Regions from separate parts of the Streptococcus sp. SCPM-O-B-15277 (M60) genome, predicted to be linked through region 2. Evidence: predicted binding sites of a transcription regulator. Region 2 holds the regulator's gene; the other holds the start of a gene.
The links. The regulator Rex, encoded in region 2, represses fermentation and respiration genes when NADH is low (regulators of the CRP and FNR family bind a similar motif). The targets are predictions, from matches to a motif close to TTGTGAANTANTTCACAA.

Region 1: adhP (alcohol dehydrogenase AdhP) is a predicted target of Rex. The motif match lies at 10,787-10,804, and genes of this name have one in related genera.

Annotation. Positions count from the first base shown of each region.
Region 1 is NZ_JBYQGR010000002.1:158,030-172,861, forward strand. It holds gene AC3E9F_RS04215 (pseudouridine synthase) at 601-1,323, shown strand; gene pepC (aminopeptidase C) at 1,445-2,779, shown strand; gene AC3E9F_RS04225 (ISL3 family transposase) at 2,918-4,234, shown strand; gene AC3E9F_RS04230 (DUF4230 domain-containing protein) at 4,511-5,074, shown strand; gene AC3E9F_RS04235 (hypothetical protein) at 5,241-5,486, shown strand; gene AC3E9F_RS04240 (leucine-rich repeat domain-containing protein) at 5,756-6,244, shown strand; gene AC3E9F_RS04245 (PTS system mannose/fructose/sorbose family transporter subunit IID) at 6,479-7,390, opposite strand; gene AC3E9F_RS04250 (PTS mannose/fructose/sorbose transporter subunit IIC) at 7,405-8,217, opposite strand; gene AC3E9F_RS04255 (PTS sugar transporter subunit IIB) at 8,247-9,236, opposite strand; gene adhP (alcohol dehydrogenase AdhP) at 9,663-10,682, opposite strand; gene AC3E9F_RS04265 (glutamate-cysteine ligase family protein) at 11,054-12,331, shown strand; gene thrC (threonine synthase) at 12,406-13,890, shown strand; gene AC3E9F_RS04275 (MATE family efflux transporter) at 13,951-14,832, shown strand, end outside.
Region 2 is NZ_JBYQGR010000001.1:648,617-663,448, forward strand. It holds gene AC3E9F_RS03270 (PspC domain-containing protein) at 46-318, shown strand; gene AC3E9F_RS03275 (VIT1/CCC1 transporter family protein) at 375-1,070, opposite strand; gene AC3E9F_RS03280 (O-acetylhomoserine aminocarboxypropyltransferase/cysteine synthase family protein) at 1,262-2,542, shown strand; gene radC (RadC family protein) at 2,606-3,286, shown strand; gene AC3E9F_RS03290 (gamma-glutamyl-gamma-aminobutyrate hydrolase family protein) at 3,310-3,999, opposite strand; gene AC3E9F_RS03295 (redox-sensing transcriptional repressor Rex) at 4,015-4,656, opposite strand; gene AC3E9F_RS03300 (DUF4649 family protein) at 4,739-4,954, opposite strand; gene AC3E9F_RS03305 (DUF1831 domain-containing protein) at 4,964-5,311, opposite strand; gene AC3E9F_RS03310 (cysteine desulfurase family protein) at 5,317-6,432, opposite strand; gene AC3E9F_RS03315 (ribose-phosphate diphosphokinase) at 6,448-7,398, opposite strand; gene AC3E9F_RS03320 (CYTH domain-containing protein) at 7,521-8,090, opposite strand; gene yjbM (GTP diphosphokinase) at 8,224-8,895, shown strand; gene AC3E9F_RS03330 (NAD kinase) at 8,879-9,697, shown strand; gene AC3E9F_RS03335 (RluA family pseudouridine synthase) at 9,694-10,593, shown strand; gene pta (phosphate acetyltransferase) at 10,609-11,583, shown strand; gene ylqF (ribosome biogenesis GTPase YlqF) at 11,733-12,584, shown strand; gene rnhB (ribonuclease HII) at 12,571-13,350, shown strand; gene AC3E9F_RS03355 (ClC family H(+)/Cl(-) exchange transporter) at 13,366-14,832, shown strand, end outside.

The DNA.
Region 1 (14,832 bases), on a different contig from region 2:
ATTACTACACTCTTGGACTCACTTTGCTATCTCTCCCCATTATTCGATTGCTGAATGGTTTAACCGTTTTTGATATCCCTACTATCAAATACTCTAGCTTCATTCTATGTACTTGTCTTTCCTTGCTCATAGGGAAATTTGTAGTGGACTACTCTAACAAAGACTTGGACTTATATCCTGCATTATTTACAGATATTGAGTACTCAGAGTTCTTAGAAATAGCAAAGAAAAATGGAACTCTTGCTTTCGTATTTAATAGTATTAGTAGCGTCAGTTTGATAGGCTCCTTGATAGTTTACCTGGTCTATGCAAAGTTTTTAGGATTGCTGATTTATTCTGTTTTCTTGTTCATTCTTTACATCTGTGTGGTCAATAATGTCCATAGGAGGAATAAAGTGATTAAAAAACTAATTTGGTTAACGAATATCTAGTGAAGAACTTTCATATTTTCCATATGATTTGGTTGCGGAAGACGCGAAAGTATAGGATGAGATTGTATAAATTCATAGGATAAAAAGTATGATTAAAAAGTAAATTGGAGAAAGATAATTCGAGAAAAAGAGAGCGAAAACCGCTCTCTTTTTATGATATAATAGCCCTATGAGATTAGATAAATTTTTAGTAGCCTGTGCTATCGGGAGTCGGACTGAGGTCAAAAATCTTCTCAAGGCTGGGCGCGTGACGGTCAATGGCAAGAAAGAAAAATCTGCCAAGCTACAAATCAATGAAGATACGGACGAGATCTGTTTTGACGGTAAAAAATTAGAGTACGAAGAGTTTGTCTACTATATGATGAACAAACCTCAAGGAGTTATCTCAGCGACTGAAGATCCTAAACACAAGACTGTTTTGGATTTGTTGGATGACTTGGCTCGTTCAAAGGAAGTTTTCCCAGTGGGACGTTTGGACATCGATACGCATGGACTCTTGCTCTTGACCAATGATGGCAAGCTGGCTCATGCTCTTCTTTCACCAAAACGCCATGTGGATAAGACTTATCTGGCGCAAGTCAATGGAATCATGACGGATGAAGACATTGAGACATTTGCCAAGGGCATTCCGCTCAAGGACTTTACCTGTCAGTCTGCCAAGCTGGAGCTTGTATCGATTGATACGGAAAAGGAAGAAAGCCTGGTCCGAGTGACTATTGCAGAAGGGAAATTCCACCAGGTCAAACGGATGGTGGCCTACTGTGGTAAGGAAGTGGTGGATTTGCAACGTTTAACCATGGGAACTTTGACCTTGGATGAGGATTTGAAACGTGGAGAATGGCGTCGCCTAAGCAAGGAAGAACTAGAAGGCTTGCTTGAGAGCATCAACTAGTGACAGCTAAAAGATGAAACATTAGGAAAATGCGAGGAAAATAACCTTGCCTTTTTCAGTTTTTGGTTGCTTCCTTTTTGAAAAGCGTTATAATAGACTGTAGAGTAAAAAGGAGGATTTTATGAACGCGATTCAAGAATCATTTACAGATAAATTATTTGCTAACTATGAAGCAAATGTAAAATACCAAGCTATCGAAAATGCTGCTAGCCATAACGGTATTTTTGCAGCCCTAGAGCGTCGTCAAAGCCATGTCGACAACACACCAGTTTTCTCACTTGATTTGACAAAGGATAAGGTTACTAACCAGAAAGCTTCTGGTAGATGCTGGATGTTTGCGGCTCTCAACACTTTCCGCCACAAACTCATCTCTCAATACAAACTTGAAAACTTTGAATTGTCACAAGCCCACACCTTCTTCTGGGACAAGTATGAAAAATCTAACTGGTTCTTGGAGCAAGTGATTGCGACTGCTGACCAAGAATTGACTAGCCGCAAGGTTAGCTTCCTACTCCAAACTCCACAACAAGATGGTGGACAATGGGATATGGTAGTTTCTCTTTTTGAGAAATATGGTGTCGTACCTAAATCAGTGTATCCTGAATCTATCTCATCTAGCAGTAGCCGTGAGCTCAATGCAATCCTTAACAAATTGCTTCGTCAAGATGCTCAAATCTTGCGTGACCTCTTGGCTTCTGGCGCAGACCAAGCGACTGTTCAAGCTAAGAAAGAAGACCTCTTGCAAGAAATCTTTAATTTCCTTGCCATGTCACTAGGTCTCCCACCACGTCAATTTGACTTTGCTTATCGCGATAAGGATAACAACTACCAAAGCGAAAAAGGCATCACTCCACAAGAGTTTTACAAGAAATATGTTGACCTTCCACTAGAAGACTACGTTTCTGTGATCAATGCTCCAACTGCAGATAAACCATATGGCAAATCCTACACAGTTGAGATGTTGGGAAATGTCGTTGGTAGCCGTGCAGTTCGTTACATTAACGTACCGATGGAGCGCTTGAAAGAATTAGCGATTGCTCAAATGCAAACAGGTGAAACTGTTTGGTTTGGTTCAGATGTCGGTCAGCTCAGCAACCGTAAAGCAGGAATCCTTGCGACAGATGTTTATGACTTTGAATCAAGCATGGACATTAAACTCACTCAAGACAAGGCTGGACGTTTGGATTACAGCGAAAGCTTGATGACTCACGCCATGGTCTTGACAGGTGTTGATGTGGACGAAAACGGTAAATCAGTCAAGTGGAAAGTTGAAAACTCATGGGGAGACAAGGTTGGTACCGATGGTTACTTTGTTGCTTCAGATGCTTGGATGGACGAATATACATATCAAATCGTTGTCCGTAAAGAATTGCTGACAGCAGAAGAACAAGCTGCCTATGAAGCAGAACCAATCGTTCTTGCACCATGGGATCCAATGGGTGCCTTGGCAGAATAAATGAGATATAAAAAGAATGTTTCTATAATTTTTAGGGTTGGTGGAAATTTTCCACCAACCCTATTTTAGTGTATACAAAAAGGCCAACATCCATTATATTAAAAGCGCCTAAACCTAAAACAAAAGAATGATGACCATATGAACAATATACTAGAAGCTACACTACAAATCAAAGATAAAAACATTATTTGGGATAATAATGTTCAAGAGAAGATATTAAAAAATAGAAAATCTTTATTTTATTCAGCTACATATACGCATAAACCAGAATTTTGTGCCGTTTGTGGGTGCGTTAGCCAAAATAACAATATAGTTAAAAACGGGACGAAAACTTCTCGTATCACTCTCTGTTCTGTTTCAGGCCTTCCAGCCTACTTAAATCTACGAAATCAGAGATTTCTCTGTAGAGAATGTGGTTCTTCATTTACTGCAGATACTAGTCGAATTGTAGAAAAATACTGTCATATCTCGAAACGATTAAAAAATGAAATTAAGGCAAAAATAAGTGAAACAGTATCTGAAACATATATTGCCAAAGAAACAAATGTTTCAATTCATACCGTTAGACGTATCATAGATGATACAGCACGATTATTAACGATTAAACCATTACATGATTTACCCGAGCATTTGTGTTTTGATGAATTTAAATCTGTTAAATCTTCCGATAGTAATATGAGCTTCATTATTTGTGATAGCACTACACACAAGTTGGTCGATGTTGTACGAGATAGAAAATCTTACAGTTTGAAACAATATTTTTATCGTTTTGAGCCTAAGACTAGATTAAAGGTGAAAACTATCTCCATCGATATGTACTTGCCATACATTCAATTAATAAAAGAAATGTTTCTTAACGCAAAAATTATCATTGATCCTTTTCACATTGTACAAGCCTTGAATAGAGAACTAAATCGAACTCGGGTACGTATCATGAATCAGCATCGTTATAAAAATCCTAAATTATATCGAAAGTTAAAACATTATTGGAAGTTAATTTTAAAGAACCCTAATGAACTTCAGAACTATAAATATAATCGTTATAAGCTTTTTGAAAGCTTCATAACAAGTAAAGGAATCGTAGATTATATCTTAGAAAACAATCCATCTCTAAAAAATGATTATGAGGTTGTACATTCACCTCGTGAATGTATACAGGATAGAGATTATATAGAATTCAAGGAAACGATTGAAGCAGCTACGCAATTAGACCTATCTCCTGGTTTAAAAAGAGTATTAAAGACTCTTATGACTTACTTGCCATATATTCAAAATACTTGTGAGTATCCAACTAGAACAAATGGCCCTATTGAAGGAATAAACAATAAAATAAAAGTGCTTAAAAGAAATGCCTACGGCTTTAGAAACTATTACCATTTTAGAAACAGGATTATTTTAATAACAAAAATGTTTGGCCCAAAACAAAAAGGAATTAAGCAACAATTAGTTGCTTAATCCCTTCCTAAATTTCTTCATCAACACTATTTGACAAAGAGCCCTTTTTTAGTGCTCAAAATAGCACTCAATTTTAAATGGATTTGGTGTTCAAAAAATATAATCAAATGCAACAAACTAATTTCATTTTTAATAGGCACAATTAATTTTAGAAGATAGTACGAAAAAATATTGACTGTTTTCTTTAGAATGTGTAAAATTTAGATAGATTATTTAAAGTGAGGTTTTTTTATCTTGTCTATATTAAAGAAGAAATTTAATAAGTTTAGTGTTCTATTGAATCTGGTATTAATAGCTATTATAGCTATTGGAGTGCTATTTTTCTTACCTAAGGAACATAAATCAGAAGTCAAATCGTCAATTAATATCGAAAGTATTGAAAAAGTGAATGAAGTTGTATTTTTGAATGCGGGAATTAATGAAATTATTTCTGAAACAAAAACAACTCAAGTTTTTGGGTTTGATGTGCCGTTCTCTAAAAAAGCAGCATTAGTAATTTTAAATTATAACGCTAAATTTGGAATTAAAAGTAGTGTAAAGGTTGAACAAATAAGCGAAAAAGAATATAAGGTTATTGTTCCAAAATTGGAAGTAATTGGTGTTGAACTTTCAAAAGATGATCCTTATGATTTATATGATAGTCATGGAGAGTTATTAAGTGGGACTACAGAAGATGTTGATACTGGGAAATTGGTCACAAACCAACTTTCTAGTGATAAACAAGCAGAGTATTTAGATAAATTTAAGAGTGAAATTAAAGAATCTGCAATCAATTATTATAAAACAATATTTTCTTCAATGGATTCTGAAGTAAAAGTAACTATAGAATTTACAGAATAATTTTTGAAATACAAAACCCTGACCATCTCTGGTCAGGGTTTTGTGTGGTTCTATAATTTTTAGGGTTGATGGAAATTTTCCACCAACCCTATTTTAGTGTATACAAAAAGGCCAACATCCATTATATTAAAAGCGCCTAAACCTAAAACAAAAGGATGATGACCATATGAACAATATACTAGAAGCTATACTACAAATCAAAGATGCACACAATGAAGGTGTTACATTCCATTTCTTAGAGAATATTAAAGAAGTATTGCGTGATGAGAGTGGGAAAGTAACTGGTGTAAAGGTTATTACAATGGAACTTGGTGAATCAGATGAAAGTGGAAGAAGATTAACGCATGAAGTGGCAGGTAGTGAACATATTATTCCATGTGATCTTGTCGTTGCAGCAATTGAACAAAAGTAGACTTTAGTGTTCTAGATGAAAGGTAAAAATTTGACTTTCGGTCAACATCAGAATACAATAGAAATGAACTAATAACAGGGGATGCATATTTAGGTCCTCAATCTATCGCAACCGCAATTAAAGGCGGGTGAGAAGTTGCGACAGAAGTACATGAATCGTTTAAAGAAAACACATAAATAACTTGTGGTGCCTTTCGTTTTTTTACTGGGAAAATTAAGGAACTATAGTTATAAATCCTTAAAGATATCAATATATTAACATGCGTATATTTGTGGGAAGAAGGTTATGTCATCTATAGTTGTACTTCTGACGATAAGGTTGTTCGTGTACCAAAGGAAATTAAAGGTAAACCTGTTATCGCAATTGGAGAACGTGGTCTTGCGAACTTGAAACATTGTGAGGCAATCGTTTTACCAGATACAGTACGATATATTGGAAAAGGTGCGTTTACGATTGACAATAAGTTAAAGTATGTCCACTTTGGTAAGTCAATAGAAACAGTAGAAGATGATGTTTTCAACTCTGACAGTTCATTAGAATCAGTTGTATTCCCAGAAGGAACAAAGAGTATTGGAACATTAGTATTCTGGGGGACATCATCAATTAAATCTATTACAATTCCAGCAAGTGTAACAGAAATTACAGAATACTTCTATTTTGTGGATAACTGTAACCCAGATGTAGAAATCCATACACCTAAGGGATCAAAGGCAGAAGAAGTAGCTAAAGCAATGCAACTTAAAGTAGTAAATGACTAAAGGGGAATAGTACGAACAAAAAATTACTATCAGGCTTAGGGACTGACCCCAAAAAGTGAGAATTTAATAAAAACACCCTAGGGCTACCGTCTTCGGTATCCAACCGGAGACAGGTAGTCCAATTTTTGTTGGATTCTTTTTTCATTAGGTTCTTCATCAACACTATTTGACAAAGAGCCAAAAGAATCAGGTGATAAACCTGATTCTTTTTTTGTTTGTAAATTCTCACCGAGATTACATGATACCGAAGAAACGAGCTGCGATACCAACTACAAAGAGGGCAAGAATGATTGTGATTGGAGATACTTTTTTCTTAAGCAACCACATGCAAAGGAAAGTAAGGAGAAGTCCCATCAATCCTGGGATCAATGAGTTCAACTGTCCTTGAAGGGTTTGTGGTTGAACGCTATCCAAGCTCAATCCGCTAAGTGCTTGGCCGAGGATTCCCTTCAATTCTCCACCTGTAACAGGACCTTCTGGGAAGACGATGTAGGCACCTTCTGACAATTGTTTACCTGGAAGGTTGATAGTGAAGTTGATTGATACCCAACGTTGTACAAGAACGGCAAGGATGAACATACCAAGGATAGAAGCTCCTTTAGTGATGTCTTTCAAGATACCACCTGACATATCTTTAGTGATTTCAGATCCAGCCTTGTAACCAAACTCTTGTGTATACCATAGGAAAGACATACGGATTGCATTCCATCCAAAGAAGAAGAGAAGTGGACCAACGATGTTACCAGTTGCAGCAAGTGATGCACCAAGGGCACCAAGGATAGGACGAACTGTAAACCAGAAGACTGGGTCACCGATACCAGCAAGAGGTCCCATCATACCGATCTTAACACCTTGGATAGCAGCGTCATCGATTTCAGTACCGTTTGCGCGTTCTTCTTCAAGTGCAAGAGTAACCCCCATGATTGGGGCAGCTACGTATGGGTGAGTGTTGAAGAACTCGAGGTGACGCTCAAGAGCAGCAGCTTGGTCTTCTTTTTTAGTGTAAAGTTTCTTGATAGCTGGGATCAAAGAGTAAGCCCAACCCAAGTTTTGCATACGTTCGTAGTTCCAAGAACCTTGAAGGAATTGTGAACGCCACCAAACTTTTTGGCGATCTGATTTTGATAATTGAATTTTTTCAGCCATGATTGTTCCCCTTTCTAGTAGTCTTCTAGGATATCACCGATTGGATCGTTAGAAGTTGCAGCTCCTCCTCCGCCGTTTCCACCTTGTTTAGAAAGGTTGAGGTAGATGAAGGCAAGGGCAACACCGATGACACCAAGGGCAATCAAAGTCAATTGAGAGATTGCTGCAAGAGCAAAACCGATAGCGAAGAATGGCCATACTTCACGAGTAGCCATCATGTTGATAACCAATGCGTAACCAACGGCAACGACCATAGCACCACCGACAGCCATACCACCTTTAAGCCATTCTGGCATAAGGTTCAATACGCTTTGAACGGCTTCAGTTGGCATTGCAAGCAAGAGTGCAGCTGGGATAGCAATACGTAGACCTTGAAGAGCGAGGGCAAAGTAGTGAGCGCGTTCAACAGCTGTAATGTTTCCTTCTTTAGCAGCAGCGTCAGCAGTGTGAACCAAACCAACTGAGATTGTACGAACAATCATAGTCAAGAAAAGTCCAGCTACGGCAAGAGGTATTGCAGTAGCAGTTGCGACTGCGATACCTTCAGTAGTAAAGTTACCACCTTTAATCATGATGATTGCAGCGGCAACAGAGGCAAGGGCAGCGTCAGGAGCTACGGCAGCTCCGATGTTAGCCCAACCAAGGGCGATCATTTGAAGTGATCCACCAAGCATAACCCCTGCTTCGAGGTTACCAGTTACAAGACCGATAAGGGTACATGCTACGATTGGTTGATGGAATTGGAATTGGTCGAGGATACCTTCAAGACCTGCGAAGAAGGCAACAACTACAACCAAGATAGCAGAAATGATTGAAATATCTGACATGGTTTTATTCCTTTTCTATTTAATGTAAATTATTGAACGTTAGCTTTGTTAATCAAGTCAAACAAATCTTTTTTCGTGTCGTTTGGTACTTTACGTACGTCAAATTCAACACCAAGGTCACGCATTTTTTCAAATGTAGCAACGTCGTCTTTGTCCATTGACAATACGTTGTTGACCATTGTTTTACCAGTTGAGTGAGCCATAGATCCAACGTTAAGAGTCTTGATTGGCACACCGCCTTCGATGGCACGAAGGGCATCTTGTGGTGTTTCAAACAAGATAAGGGCATGTGTTTCACCAAAACGAGGGTCTTTTGCAACCTCAATCAATTTTTTGATTGGCACAACGTTAGCTTTTACTCCGTTAGGAGCAGCTTGTTTGATCAACTCTTTACGCAATTCGTCGTTTGCAACGTTATCTGAAGCAACGATGATACGGTCTGCTTTTGAATCTGGTGTCCAAGCAGTTGCGACTTGTCCGTGAAGGAGACGTGTGTCAAGACGTGCAAGGTTGATTTTCAATTTACCGTCTCCGATAACAGTTCCTTCTGGAATAGCAGCTTGGGCAACTGGAGCAGCTGCAGCAGTTGCAACTTCCTCAGCTGGGTTTAGCTCTTCTGGAAGAGCCTTGATGCCATCCTTGGATTCTTTAATGATGTTTGCAGCAACTTTAGCCACTCCGGCATTAGCGTCCATCAGGCGTTCGGTGTAGGCTTGGATTAACATCGGCAAGTTAAGTCCTGTGATGATGGCAAATTTACGCTCAGGATTTTCTCCCATTATGCGGCTAGCTTGGTTAAATGGAGAACCACTCCAAAGGTCAGCCAAGACTAGAACCTCATCTTCTGCGTCAAATGCAGCCACAGCATTGTTGAATTTTGCGTATAAATCATCTGGACCTTCGTTTGGCATAAAGGTTACAACTTGAACCTTTTCTTGTTCACCAAAGATCATAGATCCTGACTGATGAATACCCGCGGCAAATTCACCGTGACTCGCAATAATGATTCCGATACTCATTATTGTCATTCCTCCTTATAAAATGTTTGACTTGTAGTTTAAGAAAACTTTAAGTATAAACCGTTTTCAGCAAAAAATCAACTACTTATAATAAATCCTAAAAAGCAGCGTAACAAACCTGTCATTCCAAACATTGATATATCAATATCTTTAGATAAGATTTTGAAGGTAAGTATGGGAAATTTAATATAAAAAAGTCATAGTACAGAAATCGACGAAGCAAATCGGTATCTTATTTCTAGCCCTATACTTCAACCGTTGGATGCTTAAAGAATGTGGATAGTAAAATGACGTTTTGTCAATAGTGTTCTTGAGCGTAAAAAAAAAAGAACTTTAAGTTCAATAAATTGCTATATCAAAATTTTATTGCTAAAAAACGAGGTGGGGTCTTTTGTCCCTACCTCGTTTTGGAATTTATTATCTATCTTAATGAGTAAAGTCTAGAACCATGCGACCTTGGATGGTACCAGCAGCCATTTCATCAAAGACAGCAATGGCATCTTCGACAGGCCGTTTTTGAACAACTGGAACAACGAGACCTTCAGCACCAAATTGGAAAGCTTCTTCCAAATCTTTACGTGTACCAACAAGGGAACCGATGACCTGAATACCGTCAAGAACTGTTTTGACGATGCTAAGGTCCATCATTTCAGATGGGAGACCGACAGCTACTACACGACCGCCTGCACGAACAGAGTCAACTGCTTGGTTGAAGGCAACTTTTGATACAGCTGTTACGACAGCTGAGTGAGCACCACCGTTTGTTTTTTCCTTGATAAGGCCTGGAACATCTTCGACTTCAAGACCATTAATCACGATATCAGCACCGACTTCTTTAGCTAGAGCAAGTTTATCGTTGTTAATATCTACTGCGATAACGTGAGCGTTGAATACTTTTTTAGCGTATTGAACAGCTAAGTTACCAAGTCCTCCAGCACCATAGAGTACAACCCATTGGCCTGGCTCAACTTTTGCTTCTTTGATAGCCTTGTAGGTAGTAACACCGGCACAAGTGATTGAAGAAGCTTGGGCTGGATCGAGACCTTCTGGAACTTTAACAGCATAATCTGCAGTTACGATACATTGTTCTGCCATACCACCATCAACTGAGTAGCCAGCATTTTTAACTGTACGGCAAAGAGTCTCACGCCCAGTTGTACAATATTCACACATACCACAGCCTTCAAAGAACCAAGCTACGCTGACACGGTCACCAACTTTTAGACTCTTAACATCAGGAGCGATTTCTTTTACGATACCGATCCCTTCGTGACCGAGAATACGTCCTGGAACTTTTCCAAAGTCACCATGGGCAACGTGGAGGTCTGTATGGCAAACACCACAGTACTCAACTTCAACAAGTGCTTCCCCAGTTTCGAGCGGACGGAGCACTTTTTCTTCAATAGCAACACCAGTGCTTTCTGGATTTACAACAACAGCTTTCATAGCTATCCTCCTTGATTAGTAGTTGAGGTGCAGAGGAAAAGGGGCTTGCCTTAAATCATGATTCAAGTGAAGTCAAATTTGAACTGCCCTCTTTTTTTGTTTATATGTGAATTATATCACTATATTTAATATAATGCAAGGAGATTTATGCAAAAATATATGAAATCGCTTAACTGGTTGATGATACTGTGAAATTTGCACAATAATATCTAACGTATTCATGTAAAATTTCATATAAAGAGGAACTTATTTGGTCTCAAATATAGGGAGTGAGCTTACAAACAGATTTTCTAAGATTCATCTCTAGGAGTTTTTGGTATAATAGAGAGTAATTTATTTTCTAGTATAAGAAGTTAGAGTGAGAGGTATGTATGTCCCCTTCAATTCAGTTATTAAAAGACCGCTATTTAAAAAATATCAAAGATAATCCAGATCTCTACATCGGTATTGAGTTGGAGTTTCCTATCGTCCATACGAAAGGCCAACCTACAGATATTGAAGTCAGCAAGGACTTGATGCATTTTTTGGTCGATGCTCTCAGTCTGGAAGTCGAAAAGGTAGACCAGGAGGGCAATCCGATTCAACTTGTAGAACCGTTGAGTCAAGATCGGATTTTGTTTGAAGTTTCTTATACAACCTTGGAATTTGCCTTTGGCAGAGCCCAGACTATCCAAGAGGTTGAAGGACGTTTTGAGGCCTATATGAAGGTAATCCAAGAAAAATTAGGAGAAAAGGACCATGCTATCCAGGGTTGGGGGATTCACCCGAACTGGGATCAAAATGACAATCGACCTGTGGCCTATCCACGCTACCAGATGCTGATGGATTATCTGCATATGGGAAGTCGTCAAGAAAGAGCTGATTTGCATGATTTTCCGCAATATGGAGCTTTTATCTGTGGGAGTCAAGTTCAGTTGGATGTTTCAACATCTAACTACCTGCGTGTTATCAATGCTTTCACCCAGATTGAGGCAGCCAAAGCTTACCTGTTTGCCAATTCTGAGTTTTCTGGAGCAGACTGGGACACCAAGATTTCACGAGATATTTTTTGGGAAGAATCTATGCATGGGATTTATCCAGAAAATGTTGGTGTCAATGCAAAACTATTTCAAAATGAGGATGATTTCTTTGATTATCTAGACCGCTCTGCAATTTTTACAGCAGAACGTGATGGGGAAACTTACTATTTTTCTCCGATTCGGGCTAGAGATTATTTGGATACTGATGACATTCCTGCCTATACTCTGAATGGCAAAGAAATTCTTCTTGTTCCTCAAGAGAAGGATTTTCAAACGCACCGTAGCTATCAATTTCAGGACTTAACAACACGAGGGACGGTTGAATTTCGTAGTGTTTGTACGCAACCGCTGGACCGCACCTTTGCTTCAGCAGCCTTTCATCTAGGTTTGTTGGTGAATCTAGACAAGTTTGAAACTTACCTAGAAACAGCACCTTTCTTTGAGAGATTTGGACGTGACTACAAGTCTTTGAGAAGACAGTTTTCTAAGAAAAAACTCACAAATGAGGAAAAAACTGGTATTGTCCAGTTCTCTAAAGACTTACTAGCGATAGCAGAGCAAGGACTTGAGGTGAGAGGTCAGAGTGAAATGGCTTATTTAGAGCCTTTGAAAGAAGAATTGGACGTATAATTTTCTCATAACGGAAGAATTTTCTGAAAAATCATGATATAATGGATGAGACTATAGATAAAGGATAGAGATTTATGACATTAGTTTATCAATCAACGCGTGATGCGAAAAATACAGTAACAGCCAGCCAGGCGATTTTGCAAGGTTTGGCTACAGATGGAGGCTTGTTTACTCCAGTGAGCTATCCAAAGGTGGACTTGGATTTTGACACATTAAAAGACGCTTCTTACCAAGAAGTAGCTAAGCTTGTCTTGTCAGCTTTCTTGGATGACTTTACAGCAGAAGAGTTGGACTACTGTATCACCAACGCCTATGACAGCAAGTTTGATACACCAGCAATTGCCCCTCTTGTCAAACTTGATGGCCAATACAACTTGGAACTTTTCCATGGTTCAACCATTGCCTTCAAGGATATGGCCCTGTCCATCTTGCCATACTTTATGACAACAGCTGCTAAGAAACACGGTTTGGAAAACAAGATTGTCATCTTGACAGCAACATCTGGAGATACTGGGAAAGCTGCTATGGCAGGTTTTGCAGATGTTCCAGGTACTGAAATTATCGTCTTTTATCCAAAAGACGGTGTCAGCAAGGTGCAAGAGTTGCAAATGACCACTCAAACAGGGGACAATACTCATGTTATAGCCATCGATGGAAACTTTGACGATGCTCAAACCAACGTTAAGCACATGTTCAACGATGTAGAACTTCGTGAAAAATTGGCTGCTAACAAGCTCCAGTTCTCATCTGCTAACTCTATGAATATCGGTCGTTTGGTACCACAGATTGTCTATTATGTGTATGCCTACGCTCAGCTTGTTAAAACTGGTGAGATTAAGGCTGGTGACAAGGTTAACTTCACCGTACCGACAGGAAACTTTGGGAATATCTTGGCTGCCTTTTATGCCAAGCAAATCGGTCTACCAGTTGGTAAATTGATCTGTGCTTCAAATGACAACAATGTTTTGACAGACTTCTTCAAAACTCGTGTTTATGACAAGAAGCGTGAGTTTAAGGTAACCACTAGCCCATCTATGGATATCTTGGTCTCTTCAAACTTGGAGCGCTTGATTTTCCACCTTTTAGGTAATGATGCGGTTAAGACAGCTGAACTCATGAATGCTTTGAATAACCAAGGTCAGTATGAATTGACAGATTTTGATGCAGAGATTCTGGATCTCTTTGCAGCAGAGTATGCGACTGAAGCGGAAACAGCAGCAGAAATCAAGCGTGTTTATCAAACAGATGCCTACATTGAGGATCCACATACAGCGGTTGCCTCAGCTGTTTATAAAAAACACCAAGCTGCTACAGGTGATGTGACTAAGACCGTGATTGCATCAACTGCTAGTCCATACAAGTTCCCAGTGGTTGCAGTAGAAGCTGTAACTGGGCAATCAGGTTTGAGCGATTTTGAAGCCTTGGCTCAACTACATGAAATTTCAGGAGTAGCAGTGCCACCTGCAGTTGATGGCGTCGAAACAGCTCCCGTTCGTCACAAGACAACGGTTGCGGCGGCAGAGATGCAGACTGCAGTAGAAACTTATCTAGGACTTTAAAAGAGAGGAAGTAAACTCGGTTGGGAAACTAACTGAGTTTCTTTTCATCAGGAGGAAGGATTGTTTAAGAAAAATAAGGATATTCTCAACGTTGCTCTGCCAGCCATGGGTGAAAATTTCTTGCAGATGCTCATGGGGATGGTAGATAGCTACTTGGTGGCACACTTGGGTTTGATCGCTATTTCGGGTGTGTCTATAGCTGGAAATATTATCACTATTTATCAGGCTATTTTTATTGCCTTGGGAGCAGCAATTTCTAGTGTCATTTCCAAAAGTTTGGGGCAGAAGAACCAATCTAGGCTAGCCTACCACGTAACAGAAGCACTCAAGATCACTCTGCTACTGAGTTTAATTTTAGGGGCCTTATCCATCTTTGCAGGTCAAGAGATGATCGGTCTTTTGGGGACAGAAGCGTCTGTAGCTGAGAGTGGTGGACTTTACCTATCATTGGTGGGTGGTTCAATTGTTCTCTTGGGCTTGATGACTAGTTTGGGGGCTTTGATTCGCGCTACCCACAATCCTCGACTGCCGCTATATGTTAGTTTTTTATCCAATGCTTTAAATATCCTTTTCTCAAGTGTTGCCATTTTTATTTTTGATATGGGAATAGCTGGGGTAGCCTGGGGAACCATCCTATCTCGTTTGGTTGGGGTTGTGATTTTATGGTCACAATTAAAACTTCCATATACGAGGCCAAGGTTTGGACTGGACAAAGACTTGCTGACCTTAGCTTTACCTGCAGCGGGAGAGCGTCTCATGATGCGAGCTGGAGATGTGGTTATTATTGCCCTAGTTGTTTCCTTTGGGACAGAGGCTGTCGCGGGAAACGCGATTGGTGAAGTCTTGACTCAATTTAACTACATGCCTGCTTTTGGTGTCGCTACGGCAACAGTTATGCAGGTGGCACGAGCAGTAGGGGAGAATGATTGGGCAAGGGTGGAC
Region 2 (14,832 bases):
GTTCATGTTATACTGATTTCAAGAATAGCGAAAGAGGTAGAAATCATGAATACAAAATTTTATAAAATGAGACGAAATCGTATGATATCAGGTGTACTTGCTGGACTATCTGATAAATGGGATCTTGATGTTACTCTTGTACGCTTCATTTTTGCGATCTTTACAATCGCAAACTTCGGACTTGGAATCATCATCTACATCATCCTAGCCTCTATCTTGCCAACCAAGGAGGATATCGAAGCAGAAATGTACGGAACAGGACCACGCAAAATAAAAGAAGCTGAACCAATCAAAGATGACGAAGGTTGGTTTTGGTAATTAGTTTTTAATCTTAACATTTTGATAAGTAAAAAAGATACCGAGCGGTATCTTTTTTAAATACTAAACAACTGTCCAAATAGGTAGGTAACCCCCATGGTCAACAAACCGATACAGAGGTTACGAATCATGGCTGTTTTTGTTGGGGCTTTTCCAAGTTTAGCACTGGTATAGCCAGTAACTAATAGAGAAATCGCTACGATAAAGACAGTAGCAGGGATTCTGTATTCGCTTGGGAAAATAATAATCGAAAGCATTGGTGGCAGGCTACCAAGTACGAAGGCAATAAAGCTAGATGCAGCAGCATGCCAGGGATTAGTGAATTCCTCATACTCGATTCCGTACTTTTCCTCAACTAAGGCTTTGAGAGGGTTTTTAAGAAATGCCTTGTTGGTTAAGAGCTGAGCTGAAGTTTCACACTCACCATTTTGTAGATAAGATGCATAGAGGGATTTCTTGGCAGCATCCATATCTTTATCCAAAAGTAGTTGTTCTCGAGCTACAGCGGCTTCCTCCGTGTCTTTTTGAGTAGATACGGATACATACTCGCCACCAGCCATAGAAAAGGCACCAGCAAGAATTGCGGCTAATCCTGAGAGGAAGATAATCCAGATATTAGTTGTAGCACTCGCTACCCCGATAACAACTCCAGCGATAGAGATGATTCCATCATTTGCTCCCAGTACACCAGCACGCAAGATATTTAAACGTCCAGCAAAGTTTGCATCGATTTCATGTGTAATTTCTGACATAGTTTTCTCCTTCCTGTCCATTATAAAGTAAAGAGGAAGTGAATACAAACTTTTTAAACTATCTGAAAAAAGTTCTACAATTCTAATAATAGCCATAGCTATTTCTTATGCCAAGATATAACAAAGTTGTATTTGTAACCTAGTGAAATAGGTGATACAATGAACCTAATGAAATCTTTGGAGGTCTAAATATGACTCGTGAATTTAAATTTGAAACTCTGCAATTGCATGCAGGTCAAGTGGTAGATGCTACTACCAAGTCTCGTGCTGTTCCAATTTACCAAACAACATCTTTTGTATTTGAAGATACACAAGAAGGTGCAGATCTTTTTGCTCTTCAAAAAGCTGGAAATATTTATACTCGTATTACCAATCCAACAACATCAGCCTTTGAAGAGCGCATCGCTGCCCTTGAAGGTGGTGTAGGTGCTCTTGCAACTGCGTCAGGTATGGCAGCTATTACCTACACAATTTTAGCTCTAGCTCACGCAGGAGACCACGTCGTTGCAGCGTCAACCATCTATGGTGGTACCTTTAACCTCTTGAAAGAAACCCTTCCTCGTTATGGAATCACAACGACATTTGTTGATATTGATAATCTAGAAGAAGTAGAAGCAGCGATTAAAGACAATACTAAACTTGTCTTGATTGAAACCTTGGGTAATCCAGTTATCAATATTCCAGATATCGAAAAAATTGCTGAAATTGCTCATAAATACCAGATTCCTTTAGTTGCAGACAATACTTTTGCAACACCATATCTTATCAATGTCTTTTCTCATGGTGTAGACATTGCAGTTCACTCAGCTACTAAATTTATCGGTGGTCACGGTACAACTATTGGTGGTGTTATCGTTGATAGTGGGAAGTTTGACTGGGCAGCTTCAGGGAAATTCCCTCAATTAGTCGAAGAAGATCCAAGTTACCACAATATCAGTTATACTCGTGATGTTGGTGCTGCAGCCTTTATCGTTGCTGCTCGCGTGCAATTGCTTCGCGATATGGGAGCTGCCCTTTCACCATTTAACTCATTCTTGCTCCTACAAGGTCTTGAAACACTATCTCTCCGTGTTGAACGTCATGTTCAAAATGCTGAGAAAATCGTTGATTTCCTGGTGAACCATCCAAAGGTTGAAAAAGTTAACTATCCAAAACTTCCAGATAGTCCATATCATGCTTTGGCGGAGAAATATTTACCAAAAGGTGTTGGTTCAATCTTTACCTTCTACGTTAAAGGCGGAGAAGCAGAAGCTCGTAAGGTGATTGATAGCTTAGAAATCTTTTCAAACCTTGCAAACGTAGCAGATGCCAAATCATTGGTCGTTCATCCAGCAACTACAACTCATTCTCAATTGTCTGACTCTGATCTAGAAGCAGCAGGAGTAACTAAAAATCAAATCCGTCTATCAATTGGACTAGAAAATGTCGATGATTTGATTGAAGATTTGCGTCTTGCACTTGAAAAAATCTAAAAATATCTAGTTTTTATCTAATTAAGCATCCTTCTCACGAATAATAAAGTGAGGAGGATTTTTATGTATAGTATTTCATTTCAAGAAGATTCACTTTTACCAAGAGAGAGATTAGTAAAAGAAGGAGTAGAAGCGCTCAGCAACCAAGAATTACTGGCAATATTACTAAGGACAGGCACAAAACAGGCCAATGTTTTTGAAATAGCACAGAAGGTCTTAAATCAGATGACATGTTTAACTGACCTCAAAAGAATGAGTCTACAGGAATTGCAGACTCTATCGGGTATTGGACGTGTTAAGGCTATCGAATTACAAGCCGTTATTGAATTAGGCTACCGTATCCATAAAAGGGAAACAGTGGAAATGGAGAGTATTCTTAGCAGTCGTAAATTAGCTAAAAAGATGCAGTCTGAGCTTGGAGATAAAAAACAAGAGCACCTAGTGGCGCTCTATCTGAATACTCAAAATCAAATCATTCACCAGCAGACTATTTTTATCGGGTCTGCCACGAGAAGCATTGCTGAACCCAGGGAAATTCTCCACTACGCTTTGAAGCATATGGCAACATCTGTGATTCTGGTTCATAATCATCCATCAGGAGCAGTAGTTCCTAGCCCCAATGATGACCATGTTACAAAGCTTGTTAAAGAAGCCTGCGAATTAATGGGATTGGTCTTATTGGACCATTTAATTGTCTCTCATTCTGATTATTTTAGTTATCGTGAGAAGACGGATATGATATAAAAAACCTGTATATGATACAGGTTTTACAATTTATTCACAACATAGTTAAAGAGTTCTTTATCCTTAGGACGATTTTCAAAAAGGAATTCTGGATGCCATTGAACACCAAGATAAGGGAAGCCGTCTGTAGTTGTAACAGCTTCGATAATACCATCTTTAGGATCGTGAGCTACAACCTTTAGATTCGGAGCTAGATCCTTAATACTTTGATGATGAAAAGAGTTGATATGAGAAATTTCCCCATATATTTCTCGGAGAATCGTATCCGGTTCAGTAACCAGTCTCTGAGTTGTATACTCAGCAGAAGTATCTTGCCAATGATCCTCAATCTCTTGATAGAGAGATCCCCCCATAGCTACATTAAAGAGTTGAGTGCCACGACAGACAGAGAAAATCGGTTTCTTTTGTTTGATGGCCTCTTTGATGAGTGCTAGTTCAAAAATGTCTCTTTGAAGATGGTAGTCATCACTATCGATAGATTTAGGTTCACCATAGAATTTTGGGTCAACATTTTGCCCACCTGTTAGTATGAGTTTATCAATTAGGCTGATGTAGTAACCAGCCATTTCTTCATCACCAATTGGTAGGATAATGGGGATACCTCCAGCTTCCTTAACTCCTTCAACAAAGCCTTTGGCAGCATAACTCATCATAAGATCATCATCTGGATGCGGGGTTTCATTTCCTGTAATCCCAATAACTGGTTTTTTCATAAATCAATTCGCTTTCTAATCCTCTTTTCGCATGAAATAGAGGAGGGTTTGAAGTTCGCTAGTAAGATCGACATACTGAACAACTACGTCTTTAGGAAGATGTAGGTGAACAGGAGAAAAACTGAGGATACCTTTGATACCAGCATTAACCAAAAGTTCCGCAACTTCTTGAGATTTAACACTAGGAACAGTAAGAATAGCAGTTTTAACATCACTATCCTTAATTTTGTCCTTTATTTGAGAGATTCCATAGATTGGAACACCGTCGGGTGTTTTGGTACCAACCTCTGGATGATCATCTAGGTCAAAAGCCATGATAATTTTCATTTTGTTGCGCTCATGAAAGCGGTAGTGGAGGAGGGCATGTCCCATATTTCCAATACCCACAAGCATAACATTGGTAATAGAATTATCATTTAAAAGATCAGCGAAAAAGTTCATGAGCTTTTTGACATCATAGCCAAATCCACGACGTCCAAGTTCGCCAAAGTAAGAGAAGTCACGACGAACAGTGGCAGAATCAATTCCAATTGCTTCTGCAATTTGTTTGGAATTAGCTCTTTCAATTTTCTCGGCATTAAATCTTTTAAAAATACGGTAATAGAGAGAAAGTCTCTTTGCTGTTGCTTTAGGAATAGCAGACTGTTTTTCTTTCACAAAATCACAACCTTTCTATCTACTATTTTATAGAAAGCTTGTGAAAATTGCAACAATAACGAAAAAAAACTAAGAAAAAATCTTAGTTTATCTTGGTTTCGTGGTAAGTCCTTAAAAAGCGGTAGAGGTTACCTAGGAGTCCTTGATAGATTTCAACTCCATCATGTGTTAATGAAGTAATATGAGTAGTATCAGGGAGAGTTACACAACCCGATAGAGAGAGCATAAGAGCTTCATAGTCTTCATATTCTTGCACTCGCTCTACTTGATAGGCATCTTTATAAGTTAATCGAAACATAATGACCTTCTATCTTTCACTTTTTGTAAATACGCCACGTTCAACTAGGCTATCCATCAAAAAGTAGAATTTCTCTTGGTGGATATGAGTTTCTTCTGATTTAAAGATATCAACCAAACGTAGACCAAATTTATCAGTGATATTGATTTTTACACCAGTTAAGTCTTTGTTGATGATAATCTTAAGTTGGAATCCTTCACCGCTATTTGGAACTTTTTCAAGTAGACGCGTTAATTCATAGTTACCAACTTTAGTTTCAAAAAAAGTATTATCCTTAAGCGTAAATTTTTTTACAGTTGGACTAAGTGTGTATTCATAACGACAATTTTTAAGTTTAATCGTTTGTTCAAATGCCATTAAGTTTATCCTCCGATGATATTTTTAAGAGTTTTAGCAAGAGTTATCATTTCTTGTTCAGTATTTTGAGGTGAAATGCTGACGCGTACAGACTCGTGTAAGCGAGGGGATTCTTCTCCGTAGAAGGCTTGAAGAACATGACTGACCTGAACAACACCAGCTGTACAAGCAGAACCTGTTGAAATAGAAATACCTTCAAGATCTAAACGAAGTAGTAGTAGATCGTTGCGTTGTCCCGGAAATCCGATATTTAGGACATAAGGGAGTTGCTCTTTACCTTGATTGAGATAATAGGTTGATCCAGCCATTTCAGTTAGAAAAACTTTCTGTAGTTTTTGAACTTTATTAAAGTTAGTCTCTAGATGATCTATATCGTCCTTAAGAGCTGCAACCATACCTATAATTGCGGGAAGGTTTTCTGTCCCTGCTCTTTTTTTCTGTTCTTGATCTCCACCATGTAGGTAAGAATCAAAATCTGTAGAAGCAGCGTATAGGAAACCGATACCCTTTGGACCGTGAAATTTATGAGCAGAAGCACTGAGGAAATCTATTCCTAGTTCTTCAGGAAGAATTTCTAGCTTCCCGACAGCTTGAACAGCATCTACATGATAAGCAGCTGAATGGACTTTTAAAATCTGACCAATTTCAGCGATTGGTAAAAGAGTACCTGTTTCATTGTTAACATACATAGTTGAAACGAGAATAGTATCTTCACGCAGTGCATTTTTGACTTGATCTGCAGTGATTTCTTGATTGTCGGGTTTTAAAATAGTCACTTCAAACCCAAAATTTTCCACAAGATATTCAATCGGTTCAAGTACAGCGTGATGCTCGATAGCAGTAGTAATAATGTGTTTTCCGCGATTTTGATGACGAAGACAGTAGCCGATAATAGCTGTATTATTACTTTCTGTACCACCAGAAGTGAAGAAAATGTGTTGGGGCTTTGTGCCTAATAAACCTGCTAACTCTTGACGGGCTTCACGTAATAATTTTCCTGCTTGACGCCCATGACCATGAATGCTAGAAGGATTGCCATAAGTCTCCTGCATGACTTGAGTCATTGCTGAGATAGCTGCAGATGACATGGGTGTCGTAGCAGCATTATCTAAATAAATCAAAAACTCACCTAATTTCTATTTAAATTTAAATAGTGGACTAACTGGTTTTCTTTCATGAATACGAACCATGGCATCACCAATTAGTTCGCTTGCGGTAATATATTGTACATTCTTAGGTTTTTTACTTTCTGTCAATACAGAATCTGTAACCAAGACTTCCTTGATATTAGCTGTATCCAACAACTCTGCAGCACCGTTGACGAACAATCCATGGCTGGATACCGCGTAAATTTCAGTAGCACCATCGCGTTCCAAAATTTTAGCAGCTTCAGAGAAAGTACGGCCTGTATTAAGAATGTCATCGATTAAGATTGCTTTCTTGCCTTCAACCTCTCCGATAATGTAACCTTGGCTACGTTCAGAATCATCTTGAGCATAGTCAATGATAGCAATCGGAGCATCAAGGTATTCAGCAAGGCTACGAGCACGTTTTACACCTGAGTTTTTAGGGCTAACAACAACCACATCTGGACCAGTTAAACCTTTATCAATGTAGTGTTTTGCAAATAGCGGAATTGTATAGAGGTTATCTACAGGAATATCAAAGAAACCTTGTACCTGAACAGCATGAAGGTCCAGTGTCAATACACGGCTAACCCCAGCTTTTACTAACATATTTGCAACAAGTTTAGCCGTAAGAGGTTCTCGAGAAGAAGCAATACGGTCTTGACGAGCATAACCAAAGTATGGAAGCACAACGTTAATGGTATTTGCACTAGCACGAACACAGGCATCAACCATGATTAATAGTTCCATCAAGTGGTTATTTACAGGGTAGCTTGTTGATTGGATGATATAAACATCATATCCACGAACACTTTCTTCGATATTAACCTGGATTTCACCATCGGAGAATTGTCGTGATGATAATTTTCCTAGTGGAACACCTGCAGCATCTGCAATCTTTTGAGCTATTTCATGATTGGATGAAAGAGAAAAAAGCTTCATATTTTTTGTATCTGACATTGATAAACCGTCCTCTATAAACTAAGTAAATCGGTGAAAAAACATTTTTAAAGGAAAGTGTTTTCTTTCACAGATTCTATTATTTTTTATCTCTTCTATTTTATCAAAAAAAGAAGATTATTTCAGTTATTTTTCATATTTTCTATAAATCTCACTAATTTTGAAGGTGCTTTCTTGTATTGGATCTCATTTACCTGTAAAAACTCCTGAAAATCAAGACTTCCTTGGTCACCATTTTCAACTTCTAGCTCTAGTTCATGATCTACAATATCGAAGTAGTTGCTTTGATCAAGCGCCATGAGTCCAATAGCTGTTTCTTTTTCGTAACGAACAGTAGTTAGGCAACCTAAAACCACCCAACCACTTGATGAAAGTCCACGGCTAGTTAATTCTTCTAGAATCATCCCCTGAGGAAGTTTACAATTTTCAAGACAATATTTAGCTTCCTCAAGAGTAAGGGATTGGTTGTATTCCATATTTCCGACTTCTTGAGGAATCTTAATAGTCAGTTCGGCGCTTGTATCAAACGTACGAATGCGCATAGCGATTTTATGTTGGCGAAGGTAAAAATCAGGCGTATCTAGGTAGTAATTTTTTTGTGTAACAGGAGTGACTTCTGAAAATTGAGCTAGCAATCGATTATATTCTTCTTCACTGAGAAGTGTTTTCATTTCTATTTCTAAATGTTTCATTTTTACAACCTTTTCTTTATATTTGAAAGCGATTTATGGTATAATAAGCATTGTATTTATTGTATATGATTTTCATGAGAAAATCAAAAACTAGATGAATGAAACTGCTTAAAGAATTGGATGTAATAGTTATATGATTACAGAATGGGAAGAATTTTTAGATCCTTACATTCAAGCTGTCGGAGAGCTAAAAATAAAACTCCGAGGAATTCGAAAACAATATAGAAAACAAAACCGCCATTCTCCCATTGAGTTTGTCACAGGTCGGGTGAAACCGATTGAAAGTATCAAAGAAAAAATGGCACGCCGGGGTATTGGCTACGATACACTCGAACAAGATTTGCAAGATATTGCAGGTTTACGTGTCATGGTTCAATTCGTAGACGACGTAAACGAGGTTGTTTCTATTCTTCGTAAAAGACAGGATATGAGAGTTGTTCAAGAACGTGATTATATTACTCATCGAAAGGCATCGGGTTATCGTTCTTACCATGTGATTATTGAGTATACGGTTGATACCATTTACGGTGCAAAAACCATTCTAGTTGAGATTCAAATTCGTACCTTGGCTATGAACTTTTGGGCTACAATCGAGCATTCTCTCAATTATAAATATCAAGGAGATTTCCCAGAGGAAATCAAGGAACGACTTGAAATTACAGCCAGAATTTCACATCAGCTAGACGAAGAAATGAGTAAAATACGTGCTGATATTCAGGAAGCACAAGCGCTCTTTGATCCTTTGCACAGAAAATTAAATGACGGGGTAGGAAACAGTGACGATACCGATGAAGAATATAGGTAAACGAATTGACCTAATTGCCAACCGTAAGCCTCAGAGTCAGAAAGTTCTATTCGAATTAAAAGAACGATTAAAAAAGAATAATTTTATCCTAAATGATAAAAATCCAGATATCGTTGTCTCTATTGGTGGAGATGGGATGTTGTTGTCTGCTTTTCATAAGTATGAAAACCAACTGGATAAGGTTCGTTTTGTTGGGGTTCATACAGGACATTTAGGTTTTTATACGGATTATCGTGATTTTGAGTTGGACCAATTGGTTACAAATTTACAGTTGGATAATGGAGCTCAAGTTTCTTATCCACTCTTAAGTGTCAAAATATTTCTCGAAAATGGTGAAGTCAAGTCTTTCCGAGCATTAAATGAAGCTAGCATTCGTCGAGCGGATCGAACTATGGTTGCTGATGTCATTATTAACCATGTTCCCTTCGAACGCTTTCGTGGTGATGGCCTAACAGTTTCAACGCCGACTGGAAGTACTGCATATAATAAATCCCTCGGTGGAGCAGTCCTTCATCCGACTATAGAAGCCTTGCAATTAGCTGAAATTGCTAGTTTGAACAACCGAATCTACCGCACACTTGGTTCATCAATTATTGTTCCTAAAAAAGACAAGATTGAATTGATACCGACTCGAAATGACTATCACACAATCTCAATCGATAATAGTATTTATTCTTTCCGAAATATTGAGAAAATAGAGTATCAGATTGATCACCACAAGATTCATTTTGTAGCCACGCCGAGCCACACCAGTTTTTGGAATCGTGTCAAAGATGCCTTTATTGGTGAGGTGGACGAATGAGGTTTCAGTTTATTGCCGACGAACATGTCAAGGTCAAAACTTTTCTGAAAAGACATGAAGTTTCTAAAGGTTTACTTGCCAAGATTAAGTTTCGAGGCGGTGATATTCGAGTGAATGGACATCCGCAGAATGCAACCTATCTTCTAGATATTGGAGATGAAGTTGTCATTGACATTCCTCCAGAGGAGGGTTTTGAGACTCTGGAAGCAATTGATTATCCTCTAGAGATTCTCTTTGAAGATGATCACTTCTTGGTTATAAACAAACCTTTTGGGGTTGCGTCAATACCTAGCGTCAATCATTCCAATACGATTGCAAACTTTATAAAGGGTTATTATGTAAATCAGAATTATGAGAATCAACAGGTTCATATCGTGACTCGGCTTGATCGAGATACCTCTGGTTTGATGCTTTTTGCTAAACATGGCTATGCACACGCCAGATTAGACAAGCAGTTGCAAAAAAAAGCAATTGAAAAGCGGTATTTCGCTTTAGTCAAGGGAAATGGGTATCTGGAACCTCAGGGAGAAATCATAGCACCAATAGCTCGAGATGAAGATTCCATCATCACTAGACGGGTCGCAAAAGGTGGGAAATATGCGCATACTTCCTATCAAATCGTGGCATCTTATGGGAATATTCACTTAGTTGATATACGTCTACACACTGGAAGAACCCACCAGATTCGGGTTCATTTCTCGCATATTGGATTTCCATTGCTCGGAGATGACCTTTATGGTGGAAGTTTAGACCACGGCATAGAGCGTCAAGCGCTTCATTGCCATTACTTATCGTTCTATCATCCATTCTTAGAAGAACAGTTAGAGCTAGAATGCCCACTGCCGGATGATTTCGACACACTTATTACACAGTTATCAAATAATAATTTATCTTAAAAGGAGTCAAAACTCATGGAAGTTTTTGAAAGTTTGAAAGCCAACCTAGTTGGTAAAAATGCACGCATCGTTCTACCTGAAGGTGAAGAACCACGTATCCTTCAAGCAACCAAGCGTTTGGTAAAAGAAACAGAAGTTATCCCAGTTCTCCTAGGAAACCCTGACAAGATTAAAATCTATCTAGAAATCGAAGGAATTACAGAAGGTTACGAAATCATTGATCCAGAACACTACCCACAATTTGAAGAAATGGTAGCTGCGCTTGTTGAACGTCGTAAAGGAAAGATGACAGAAGAAGAAGCGAGAGAAGTGCTTGTCAATGATGTTAACTACTTTGGTGTAATGTTAGTCTATATGGGCTTAGTAGATGGTATGGTTTCAGGTGCAATCCACTCTACAGCTTCAACAGTTCGTCCAGCTCTTCAAATCATTAAGACTCGTCCGAATGTGAGCCGTACATCAGGTGCCTTCCTTATGGTTCGTGGAACTGAACGTTACTTGTTCGGTGACTGTGCTATAAACATCAATCCAGATGCTGACGCCCTGGCTGAAATCGCGATTAACTCAGCGATCACAGCTAAGATGTTTGGTATCGAACCTAAGATTGCTATGCTTAGCTATTCAACTAAGGGATCAGGCTTTGGTGAAAGTGTCGATAAGGTTGTTGAAGCAACAAAAATCGCTCATGAGCTTCGTCCAGACCTTGAAATTGATGGCGAATTGCAATTTGACGCTGCTTTTGTTCCAGAAACTGCAGCTCTTAAAGCACCTGGAAGTAATGTAGCTGGACAAGCTAATGTCTTTATCTTCCCAGGTATTGAAGCAGGTAATATCGGTTACAAGATGGCTGAACGTCTCGGTGGATTTGCTGCAGTTGGACCTGTTTTGCAAGGTCTTAACAAACCTGTAAACGACCTTTCTCGCGGATGTAACTCTGACGATGTTTACAAATTAACTCTAATCACAGCAGCACAAGCTGTTCATCAATAAGAATTTTATCCCTCTTTTCCTCTTGGGTAAAGGGGGATTTCCCTTTTATTGAGATATCATTCAACTGCAAAAATAGCCAAAATATGGTAAAATAGTCAGTAATCATCTATGTTTAATAGAACAAGTTTGTATGAAGAAAAGGAAATAAAATGGCAACTATTCAATGGTTTCCCGGACACATGTCTAAGGCACGTCGTCAGGTTCAGGAAAATTTAAAATTTGTTGATTTTGTGACAGTTTTAGTAGATGCACGTTTGCCCTTGTCTAGTCAAAATCCGATGCTGACTAAAATCATCGGGGACAAACCAAGACTATTGATTCTAAACAAAGCAGACCTTGCAGACCCAGCATTAACAAAAGAGTGGCGTCAGCACTTTGAATCACAAGGTATTCAGACACTTGCTATCAACTCTAAGGAACAAATAACAGTAAAAGTAGTAACGGATGCTGCTAAGAAACTCATGGCAGATAAGATTGCTCGTCAAAAAGAACGTGGTATTCAAATTGAGACCTTGCGTACCATGATTATCGGGATTCCAAACGCTGGTAAATCGACTCTGATGAACCGTTTAGCGGGTAAGAAAATTGCTGTAGTTGGAAACAAGCCTGGTGTGACAAAAGGCCAACAATGGCTTAAAACCAATAAAGATTTGGAAATCTTGGATACTCCAGGGATTCTTTGGCCAAAATTTGAAGATGAAACTGTTGCACTCAAACTTGCGCTTACGGGAGCAATCAAGGATCAGTTACTTCCAATGGATGAGGTAACGATTTTCGGTCTCAATTACTTTAAAACGCATTATCCTGAAAAGCTTCAAGAACGTTTTAAACAAATGAATCTGGACGATGAAGCTCCTGAAATCATCATCGATATGACACGTATCCTTGGTTTCCGGGATGATTACGATCGTTTCTATAATCTCTTTGTTAAGGAAGTTCGTGACGGAAAACTAGGTAACTATACCTTAGATACATTGGAAGACCTCAATGACAACGATTAAAGAAATAAAAGAAGAAATAGCAAAGATAACTGAACTTGATAGTCCCTTGTTTAAGAAATTTGAAAAAGATTCTCGTACTGGTGTACAAAAGGAAATTAAAAAGCGTAAGAAAGCCATTCAAGCTGAAATCGATGAAAATTTTCGCTTAGAGGCTATGCTTAGCTATGAAAAAGAGTTTTACGCACAAGGTATTAGCTTAATTGCAGGTGTAGATGAGGTCGGACGCGGTCCTTTAGCTGGTCCTGTTGTTGCTGCTGCAGTTATTTTACCTCAAAATTGTAAAATTAAAGGTTTAAATGACAGCAAAAAAATTCCTAAGAAAAAACACGAGAAGATTTTTCAGGCAGTCAAAGAGAATGCCCTAGCAATCGGTATCGGGATTATGGATAATCATGTCATTGACCAGGTCAATATCTATGAAGCGACGAAACTAGCCATGAAAGAAGCTATCTCTCAGCTTGACCCTCAACCAGAACACCTTTTGATTGATGCAATGAAGTTGGATTTGCCGATTTCTCAGACATCCATCATCAAAGGAGATGCGAATTCCCTATCCATTGCAGCAGCATCGATCATTGCTAAGGTTACCAGAGATAAAATCATGGCAAACTATGATCAGGAATTCCCAGGTTATGATTTTTCTCAAAATGCTGGTTATGGTACTGCTAAACATCTAGAAGGTATTGAAAAGTACGGAGTTACACCCATTCATCGTATAAGTTTTGAACCGATTAAATCTATCATTTCAGAAACTAGTAAAAGATAATTAAAGGAGAGAATTATGGAGGAACAGTCGGAAACACTTAGTTCCAAGAAAGAATTTGCCTTTGCGTCAAGTACGATACTTTCTCAAGTAGGACGAGGTATCATCGTTGGATTAGTGGTGGGACTTATTGTAGGTTCTTTTCGTTATTTGATTGAAAAAGGCTTTCATATCGTACAAAAACTTTATCAAGATCAGGAGAATCTGATACGGAATCTAGTAATCATTTTCCTTCTTTATCTTTTTATCAGCTGGCTTAGTGCTAAATTAACGAAGTCAGAGAAAGATATCAAAGGTTCTGGTATTCCTCAAGTTGAAGCAGAGTTAAAAGGTCTCATGTCTCTCAACTGGTGGAGTGTCCTCTGGAAGAAATACATTCTAGGTATCTTGGCCATTGCGAGTGGGCTCATGCTCGGTCGTGAAGGTCCCAGTATTCAGCTAGGTGCCGCTGGAGGAAAAGGAATTGCTAAATGGCTCAAGTCTAGCCCTGTTGAGGAGCGTTCTTTGATTGCAAGCGGAGCTGCTGCTGGACTTGCCGCTGCCTTTAACGCACCGATTGCGGGGTTATTATTTGTAGTAGAAGAAGTTTATCACCATTTTTCACGATTCTTCTGGGTTTCTACCTTGGCTGCTAGTCTAGTAGCAAACTTTGTTTCTCTTCTTATCTTTGGCTTGACACCCGTGCTTGATATGCCTGATAATATCCCTCTTATGAGTTTGAGCCAGTATTGGATTTATCTGCTTATGGGCATTTTTCTTGGTTTTTCAGGTTTTCTTTATGAGAAAGCGGTTCTGAATGTCGGCAAAGTTTATGATTGGATTGGGAAAAAGGTTCACATTGACAAAGCTTATCATCCAATTTTTGCTTTTATCCTGATTATTCCTGTAGGAATATTCCTACCTCAAATACTTGGTGGGGGAAATCAGGTTGTCTTATCCTTAACAGAACAAGATTATAGCTTCCAAATTCTCTTAACTTACTTTATCATTCGCTTTATCTGGAGCATGATTAGTTACGGAAGTGGTCTCCCAGGTGGTATTTTCTTACCAATTTTAGCTCTAGGTTCCTTACTGGGTGCTTTAGTAGGTGTTATTTGTGTCAATCTAGGACTCATTACCCAGCAGCAATTTCCTATCTTTGTTATCCTTGGAATGAGTGGCTATTTCGGGGCTATATCAAAGGCACCATTGACGGCTATGATTCTTGTGACCGAAATGGTCGGAGATATCCGTAATCTTATGCCTTTAGGGATGGTGACTCTTGTTGCTTACATCGTTATGGATTTGCTAAAAGGAACACCAGTATATGAAGCCATGCTGGAGAAAATGTTACCTGAAACCGCAAGTGACGATGGAGAAGTTACTCTTATTGAAATTCCTGTTTCTGATAAAATAGCAGGCAAGCAAGTACATGAACTTAATTTACCACATAACGTTCTGATCACAACCCAAGTTCATAACGGAAAACGTAAGACGGTTAACGGT